3 regions of the Rummeliibacillus sp. TYF005 genome follow, and region 1 is predicted to be linked to each of the others. Evidence: riboswitches for the same ligand, from Rfam matches in the RefSeq annotation. Region 1 holds a riboswitch; each other region holds the start of a gene.
What was found. Region 1 has a riboswitch for lysine ahead of CW357_RS00620 (aspartate kinase). Riboswitches for the same ligand answer to the same signal wherever they lie in the genome.
Positions count from the first base shown of each region.

Region 1 (3,294 bases):
TCATATCGAGTCTGTAATGGAAAGACAAAAAATTACGACAACTGATTTTACCAATAGAGATGTATTTGGCTATGCGGTAGATAAGGGATGGATGTGTGTCCAAGTATTTTTTGTAAGACAAGGAAAACTTATTGAACGAGATGTATCTTTATTTCCTTCATATGGTGAACCGGAAGATGAGTTTCTAACTTTTGTAGGCCAATTTTATGAAAAGGCGGAACATATTAAACCGAAAGAAATTCTTATTCCCAAAGAAATTGAAGGAGATATGTTGCAACAAGTCTTAGATATCAACGTGTTACAACCACAAAGAGGAAATAAGAAGGAATTGCTTGATCTAGCATCAAAAAATGCTCAAATAGCAATTTCAGAAAAATTCCAACTAATCGAGAGACAAGAACAAAGAACAGTGGGTGCTTGTGAACAACTAGGTGATGCGATGAATATTGCTACTCCACTACGAATTGAAGCGTTTGATAACTCGCATATTTTCGGGGCTGATACTGTTTCAGCCATGGTTGTCTTTATAGATGGTAAACCTAGTAAAAAAGAATACCGTAAATTTAAAATCCAAAATGCAAATGCACATGATGATTATGGTGCAATGAGAGAAGTTATTCGTCGGCGTTATTCGAGAGTTTTAAAAGAAGGTTTACCACTTCCAGACTTACTGGTGACTGATGGAGGGAAAGGTCAGATGGAAGTGGCCAGAGAAATTTTGGAAGATGAGCTAGGGCTAGATATACCAATAGCTGGATTGGCAAAAGATGATAAGCATCAAACGTCTCAATTGCTTTATGGAAATCCGCCTGAGATTATTCCATTAAAACGAACTAGTGAAGCGTTTTATCTATTACAGCGTGTCCAAGATGAAGTGCATAGATTTGCAATTACATTCCATAGACAATTACATGAAAAAAATGCTATTACATCTATTTTAGATGAGATTCCAGGAGTAGGCCCAAAAAGGAAACAACAATTACTAAAACATTTTGGATCGATTAATAAGATTAAAAAAGCAACTTTTGATGAATTGCAAAAAGCTGGTGTACCTAAAAAACTAGCTCAGACAATAATTGACTTTTTTTCGGAAAAACGATTGCAAGGGAAGTAAATGATATGGTATCTTAGTGTCACCAATTAAAAATCACTGATTTAGTGATGATAGAGGCGCGGATTTCAATAGTACCCGACCGGAGGATGATTAGATTCTTTGAAAGTCGGTGAAAGGGGAAGCCGCCGAAGTTGCAAGTTTGCTAATTCCAACTTGCTGCTGGTTCTACATTGAAGAAATGTAGAATTGTCAGAGTCGAAAATAGATTCTGGAGGGCTATCTCACATGAATGTTCTTTTGAACGTGCATGCTAAGAGCAGCCTATTCACTTTATGTGAAGAGCTGCTCTTTTTTCATTAGAAGTCATTGTGAAAGTCGCCCACACATTCTGATGTAGGGGGAGCGTTTTGATGAGTACTTTAGTAGTGAAATTTGGCGGAACTTCCGTTGCAACAACAGAAAGAATTATGCATGTTGCTAAGCGCATTCAGCGTGAGAAACAAAATGGATATGACATTGTCGTTGTCGTATCAGCAATGGGTAAAACAACGGATCAACTTGTGGATATGGCCCACGAAATTTCCGAATCACCTTCAAAGAGGGAAATGGATGTATTGTTGACCACTGGAGAACAAGTGACGATTTCATTGTTATCAATTGCATTACATAAGTTAGGAATCGAGGCAAAATCATTTACTGGCTGGCAAGCAGGTATTGTTACAGAACATGTACCAAGTAACGCGAGAATCGAGAACATAAAGCCAAAAGCAGTCAATGATGCGTTAAAAGCAGGGGAAGTGGCTGTCGTTGCTGGCTTCCAGGGGATAGATGACGAAGGAAATATTACTACGCTTGGACGTGGTGGTTCAGATACGACTGCAGTTGCTATTGCTTCAGCGTTAAATGCCGAACGTTGTGATATTTATACAGATGTTGATGGTGTTTATACGAGTGATCCACGATTTGTAAAAGGTGCTAGAAAGTTAAAGGAATTGTCTTATGACGAAATGCTTGAACTAGCGAACCTAGGAGCAGGTGTCTTACATCCACGATCTGTCGAAGTAGCAAAAAATCACAACATTCCTATGTCTGTTCGTTCGAGTTACGAGGATGTTGAAGGTACAATCTTGAAGGAGGAAATCGAAGTGGAAAAAGATTTAGTAGTACGTGGTGTTGCGTTTGAACCGGATATTATTCGTTTAACAGTATATTATAAAGAGGCCTATAATGGTTCGTTAGCTAATATTTTTACAACATTAGCAAAAAATCATGTCAATGTTGATATTATTGTTCAAACGATTATTCAAGGAACACAACCATCTGTATCATTTTCAGTAAAAAAAGAAAATTTACAAGATACATTACAAGTTCTATCTGAACATAAAGATATCCTTGGATATGATCATATAAATTACGAAGGCGAACTAGCAAAAGTTTCAATTGTAGGATCAGGTATGGTATCAAATCCAGGTGTAGCAGCTTCCATGTTCGACCGTTTATATCGTGAAGGTATACCAGTAAAAATGGTAAGTACTTCTGAAATAAAAGTATCAGTTGTAGTACCACAAGAAGATATGTTAAAAGCTGCGAATGCACTACATGAGGAATTTGGTCTTTCATTAAAAGAAAAGGTTGCACAATAATAAAAAAGAAATGTATAGATAAGTTAAAAGGACTTCACAAAAATAGTTTTAGTGGAGTCCTTTTGCATAAAAAGACTCTCTCACTAATATTCAATGAGAGAGTAATATTTTTTTGAATACCCGACGTATACTTAGATTATTATGTAATATAAGATTTTAAAGACATGCTAATCTTCTAAGTGGTATTAATCTATTATTCTTCTATTTTATCTTTTAAGTCCCATTTAATATGGAATTTGACTTGACCTTGCTTAACTTTTTTCTCTTCATAGCATTCCGTTAAAAAGCCACTACATTTTTGTTGGTTTTGAGCTAAAAAACCCGCTTCTAGACGAAAACAACGTTGGTCAAATTTAAGAATCTCTGGATCACCAGTTAAAGTACAAAATGCTTCACTTGCGGAAACCTTATCGATAGTCAAATCTCCCCAACCAGCTTCATGGAAGAAAGGGATTGCTTCTTCTAATTCATAGAGTGGAAATTTCCGGGCTAATTCTTTTCCGCTCCAATATAGAATATCTTCTTCATTTTTGCCCAAAATAGAAGATAGTACGTGATCACGGATTAATTCATATCCAAATTGTGTTATTTCATGCT
Region 1 is NZ_ML122541.1:136,360-139,653, forward strand. It holds gene uvrC (excinuclease ABC subunit UvrC) at 1-1,114, shown strand, start outside; lysine riboswitch at 1,158-1,341, shown strand; gene CW357_RS00620 (aspartate kinase) at 1,465-2,697, shown strand; gene CW357_RS00625 (DUF2507 domain-containing protein) at 2,891-3,294, opposite strand, start outside.

Region 2 (3,294 bases), on a different contig from region 1:
GTGTAACGGATGATATGTATAAAGTAGAAACAGAAAACGGGACATTCTGGTATGACTCATTGGATGTAGAAAATGTCCAGACTGCAGACCCAATAGTTAAAATTGAAAGAACTGATGATTTACAATTAGATTATGAATCTAGTGTTGAATGGGAAGAGTCAGAAGAATTGCCAGAAGAGTTGTTAGAAGAAAGGGCAAAAATATTTTTAGAAGCTATTATTGGCAATATTCATGATAAATATATACTTGAAGATCAACTTCAAGAAGATGAAGATATTGAATTTTTAAATGAAGAAGATTTAACAGAAGAAGAACGTCAATTTTTTGAGGAACTCGAAAAGATGGAAGCAGATGAAGATGAAGGTTTAGATGAAGATGATGAGTTTAACTTTGAACCATTCACAACATTCACGTTTATTCGCCATTATGAAGGAATTCGTATGGATGAATATTCCATCCATGTAAATGTCGGTGTTTATACAGGTGTAATTCGTGATTGCTCGATTATTTTACCTGACGAATCACAATTATTAGCGATGAATATGGAGCCTGTTGTGTCTATAGAAGTAGCTAAAACAATTTTTAAAGAGCATTTACAAATGAAACTAGCACGTACGATAAATTATGAAGACGAAGATGAAGATGTAACTTTATATGGATTAGATTATGTAATGGATTTCCCTCAAAACAGAAGAATAGAAAGAATCGATGCAACTACAGGTGAGGTTTATTACGAATTCTCAGATGTTCTAAGAGAAGGATAATAGTAAATAAATTTATTTGAATGAACAATGGATTTCCGAAAACTATAAATCTTAAAAAATAATTAGAAAATAAGAATTGACAGAAAAACACTAGTATTGTAGACTGTTCACAACAAGTAAATACGACCTCACTTATTGGTGAGGTAGAGGCGCGATATTTATTAGTTCTTGGCGGAGTTAGAGAGAGCGGTGAAACCGGGAAGAAGGAAATGTTGCCGAAGTTTGTAATAGATCTCGATATTACATGCTGGGCTTGCAATGAATAATTGTAAGACTGTCTCAATAAGCTACCCTGGTTTATTGAGTTGAGCTATCTCATTTTGGGATAAAAGTGGAGGATTTGGGACTAGATATATTCTGGAACCTGAGTTCAACTCAGGTTCCTTTTATTTTTGTATCGAAGTACCTGTATGGCCAATGAATAATAGAATTGGCTGAACGGGTAGATGCAAAGATTAGACATTTAGCTCTTTTTCTACACATAAGGGAACTGTTTTTAAAGGAGAGGGAAATATGAAAAAGACATGGACATTATTAACTGGTGTTTTATTAATGGCCATCCTTGTATTAGCAGGATGTGGCACAGGCGATTCTAAAAAGTCGGAATCATCAGGAAATGGTGAGGAACAAGATACATTTACAGTAGGTATGGAAGCAGGATATCCACCTTTTAACTGGACACAATCAGACGATTCAAATGGTGGTGTTGCTATTAAAGGAAATGCAGAATTCGCAAACGGCTATGATGTACAAATTGCGCAAAAAATCGCAGATGGTTTAGGCAAGAAATTAGTTGTTGTGAAAACAGAATGGGATGGTCTTGTACCAGCACTAACTTCTGGGAAAATTGATGCCATTATCGCTGGTATGTCACCAACGAAAGAACGTAAACAAACAATAGATTTCTCAGATATCTACTATAAATCTAATTTAGTAATGGTTGTAAAAAAAGGTAGCAAATATGATGGTGCAACATCAATTACTGATTTCAAAGGTGCGAAGGTGACGGCTCAGTTGAACACTTTCCACTATACAGTTATCGATCAAATTAAAGGCGTTAAAAAACAAACTGCAATGGATAATTTCCCAGCAATGCGCGTTGCACTTGAATCAGGTAAAATTGACGGTTACGTTTCAGAAAAACCTGAAGCTGTTTCAGCAACAGCAGCTAACGATAAATTTGCAATGGTAGAGTTTACTGAAGGCGAAGGATTTAAAACATCACAAGAAGATACAGCAATCGCGGTTGGTTTACAAAAAGATAGTGATTTAACAGATAAGATCAATGAAATCCTTAAAGGAATTTCAGAAGCAGACCGTGAACAAATCATGGATGAAGCGATCAAAAATCAACCAGCAGCTAAATAGTTATGTTGAACTTAAAGAGCTACCGATTGTGATTATTGCAATTGGTAGTTCTTGTTATGCTTTTAAGGAGGAGTAATAATGAGCTTAGAATGGTTTATCAATATCATTACAAATAACTGGCCGATGTTCTTAAGAGGCGCTTGGATGACACTGGTTATTTCAACAATCGGGACTATTATTGGCGCATTAATCGGCTTGATTATTGGCGTCATTAATACAATTCCAAAGGGCAATGGTGGAGCTAAAAAGTGGCTCTTGAAAATTATCAATGCTATTTTAACAATTTATGTTGAGTTCTTCCGTGGCACACCTATGATTGTGCAAGCAATGGTCGTTTATTACGGATCAGATTTGTTGTTTGGCATTGATATGAATCGTACCTTTGCAGCAATTTTTATCGTATCGATTAATACAGGCGCTTACATGGCTGAAATTGTTCGTGGTGGGATTATGAGTATTGAACAAGGACAGTTTGAAGCGGCTCGAGCTATAGGGATGAATCACTGGCAAACAATGATTCATGTTGTGTTACCACAAGTAATGCGCAATATCTTACCTGCAACAGGAAACCAATATGTGATGAATATCAAAGATACATCTGTATTAAATGTAATTGGCGTCACTGAATTGTTCTTCCAAACAAAATCAATTGCAGGAAATAACTTCCGATATTTCGAATCATTCTTTGTTGCATGTCTGATTTACTTAGTTATGACGATTATTGTTACGCAAATTTTGCGATTCTTTGAACGCAAACTTTCAGGTAATGCAAATTATCAAATACTAGATGACGCTACATTTATCCGTAGACCGGAACAGGCAAAATAGAGGTACAAAGGAGAGAAAAACTATGGAAACAATTATTGATATTCAACATCTTAGTAAATCCTTTGGTACACATGAAGTATTAAAAGACGTTAACTTTTCTGTAAAAAAAGGTGAAGTAGTATGTGTGATTGGATCATCTGGGTCAGGAAAATCAACACTTTTACGTTGTATAAACTTGCTTGAAACACCAAGTGGTGGAGAAATTTTTTATAAGGGTAAAAATATTCTTACAAATAAGCAAAATCTCAATACGTTTAGAACACATTTAGGAATGGTATTCCAACAATTTAATCTCTTTAATAATTGCGACGTATTAAGTAACTGTGTTCTTGGG
Region 2 is NZ_ML122543.1:98,291-101,584, reverse strand. It holds gene CW357_RS04165 (hypothetical protein) at 1-764, shown strand, start outside; lysine riboswitch at 901-1,085, shown strand; gene CW357_RS04160 (transporter substrate-binding domain-containing protein) at 1,278-2,132, shown strand; gene CW357_RS04155 (amino acid ABC transporter permease) at 2,211-2,960, shown strand; gene CW357_RS04150 (amino acid ABC transporter ATP-binding protein) at 2,983-3,294, shown strand, end outside.
Region 2: linked by a shared signal. The riboswitch ahead of CW357_RS04160 (transporter substrate-binding domain-containing protein) and the one ahead of CW357_RS00620 (aspartate kinase) in region 1 are both predicted to bind lysine.

Region 3 (3,294 bases), on a different contig from region 1:
TTATGATAGAGCTAATTGAAGTATTTTAATGGGGGGTTCACTAATGCCGATGTTAAATGAGGCAATTGACTTTATCAAGATGTATTATTTAGAAAACAAATTGCCCACGGACCAACTGGAACGACGTCTAAAATACATCAAGCAAGATATTAAGAAGTTTGGCGTTTACACTCATACGACAGATGAACTTGCTTATGGTGCAAAAATAGCTTGGCGAAATAGTAATAAATGCATTGGGCGATTGTTTTGGCAAACACTTCAAGTGAAAGATCAACGTGGGATAAATGATGAAAAAATAATTTTTGAAAAACTTTTAGAGCATATAGAATTTGCAACAAATAACGGAAAAATAAGACCGACTATATCTATCTTTGAATCACAGAAAGTAAGAATATGGAATCATCAATTGATTCGCTATGCTGGTTATGAACAAGATGATGGTTCAGTAATTGGAGATTCTAGTTCGATAGACTTTACAAAAGAATGTATAAAATTAGGATGGCAAGGAAAAGGCGGACAATTTGATGTATTACCAATAGTGATACAAGTTGAAAATCGTAAACCGCAGTTGTTTGAAATTCCGCAAAGATATGTTAAAGAGGTGCAATTGCGACATCCAAATTTCGAATGGTTCGTTGATTTACATTTAAAATGGTATGCTGTACCGATCATTTCAAGTATGAAGTTTGAAATCGGAGGCATTACATATACAGCAGCTCCGTTTAACGGATGGTATATGGGTACGGAAATTGGTGCTCGTAATTTAGCTGATAAAGATCGTTATAATATGTTGCCAATAATTGCTGAAAAAATGGATTTAGATACATCTTCCAATGCTAGTTTATGGCGTGATCGTGCATTAGTAGAACTTAATGTAGCGGTACTTTATTCTTTCAAAGAAGATGGTGTGAGCATTGTTGATCACCATACGGCTGCACAACAATTTAAACGTTTTGAAGTTAATGAAACGTCTGAAAATCGAGATGTGACTGGTAATTGGACATGGTTGATCCCTCCTTTATCTCCTGCAACGACACATATTTTCCACAAGCCATATGATAATACGAAGAAACTACCAGGGTACGCTTATCAAAAGAATCCCTACTAATTAGTAAAAGTTATTGAAAATCGAGCGAAGTTTTGTCGCTCGATTTTTTATCTTTCTTCCATTTATATAACAATGTTTTACACATACTTTGTAAAAATAAAACTCTTTAGTATCTTTAAGAGATAGTAGATTAAATGATTATTGTCTTAGTTGTATTATAATTCCAGTATATTTACGTCTTGTTATTGAATTTACCCTGTATTATAATAGACACGTATTAAAATTATATATTGCATGCCTCATCCAATAGATGAGGTAGAGGTCGCGATATTCATGAGTATGATCGACGAGATGAAAAAGCATTACAGACTCGATTAAAAAAGGGAATATTGCCGAAGTGTTGGTAAGCTTTTTATTGCTAATGCTGGGGCTGCTATCGAAAGGTGCAGAACTGTCACGTCTAAAAAGGCGTGTTGAGCTATCTTTATCAAGGTTGATGGGGAGTTTATATACCATCTCAATTTCCTTGGATGGTATTTTTTATTTGCTTCAAACCGACCTTTCTTGCAATGAAAATCGGAAAGAGGAGAAATATGAGTATAAAAGAGACAAGCTCTAGTGAACAACAGAGCTTAAATAGAGGTCTAAAAAGTCGTCATGTTACTATGATTTCACTCGGAGGAACAATTGGGACAGGATTGTTATTGGCGAGCGGAAATTCTGTTGCTGCTGCTGGACCGGGTGGTGCGCTTTTGGCTTATGGTTTAATCGGTATAATGGTATTTTTCTTAATGACTAGTCTTGGAGAAATGGCAGCGTATATGCCTGTATCAGGGTCATTTAGTACGTATGCTTCAAAATTTATTGATCCATCGTTAGGGTTTGCTCTAGGATGGAACTACTGGTATAACTGGGCCATCACTATTGCAGCAGAAGTTTCAGCTGTTTCAATTGTTATGAAATATTGGTTCCCTGAAACACCTTCATTTATATGGAGTGCAGCCTTTTTAATAATTATTTTTGTCTTAAATTATTTATCTGTTAATAGTTTTGGTGAAAGTGAATATTGGTTTGCGATTATTAAAGTTGCAACGGTTATTATTTTCTTAATCGTAAGCTTTTTAATGATTTTCGGTATTTTAGGTGGAAATGCACCGGTTGGTTTTACGAATTTCTTTAAAGGGGATGCACCATTCCACGGAGGTTTCTTTGCGACATTTGGTATTTTCTTAGCTGCAGGGTTCTCATTCCAAGGAACTGAGTTGCTTGGTATTACTGCTGGGGAAACAAAAAATCCAGACAAAACGATTCCAAAGGCAGTAAAACAAATTTTTTGGCGTATTTTGTTATTCTATATTCTAGCAATATTAGCTATTGGGTTATTGATTCCATATACAGATGCTCGCCTTGCTAATAGCGATGATGTCACTGTTAGCCCATTTACTTTAGTATTTGAAAATGCTGGTATTGCTTTTGCAGCTTCAATTATGAATGCAGTAATTTTAACTGCTATTTTATCAGCCGGTAACTCAGGATTATATGCATCATCCCGTACATTGTGGGAATTAGCGATGGAAGGTAAAGCACCAAGAATTTTCAAAAAGTTAAACAAACGTGGTGTACCAGTTGCAGCACTTATTGCTACATTATTAGTTGCTTGTTTATCTTTCTTAGCATCTTTATTTGGGACAGGTACTGTGTATATTTGGTTATTAAATGCATCGGGGATGTGTGGGTTTATCGCATGGTTAGGTATTGCAGCGAGCCATTACCGCTTCCGCAAAGCGTTTGTTGCACAAGGACATGATCTATCTGAACTACCATACCGTTCGAGATTTTTCCCGTTTGGTCCAATCTTTGCATTTGTAGTATGTATGATTGTTGTATTAGGGCAAAATTATACAGCATTTACAGGTGGTCATATTGATTGGTATGGAATATTAGTATCTTATATTGGCTTGCCAATTTTCTTTATCCTTTGGTTTGGATACAAATGGAAACATAAAACTAAAATTGTTCGTTTAGAGGAAGCAGATTTTTCAACTGATCGACCTATTCAATAAAAATATTGCTAATCTATTTCTGGAGAAAGTCCTAAATAGATTAGCTTTTTTAATTTATTATTTTTGATTTGTAATGGCGTTTCAAAAGTGTATTATACCCAAACGGACGAATAATAGAGAGTATATTTTTTAGAACGTTCGTGTAAATAGATTGAAATTTATTATATTTGAAAGAATGTTATT
Region 3 is NZ_ML122588.1:7,693-10,986, forward strand. It holds gene CW357_RS16035 (nitric oxide synthase oxygenase) at 44-1,108, shown strand; lysine riboswitch at 1,357-1,537, shown strand; gene CW357_RS16040 (amino acid permease) at 1,642-3,111, shown strand.
Region 3: linked by a shared signal. The riboswitch ahead of CW357_RS16040 (amino acid permease) and the one ahead of CW357_RS00620 (aspartate kinase) in region 1 are both predicted to bind lysine.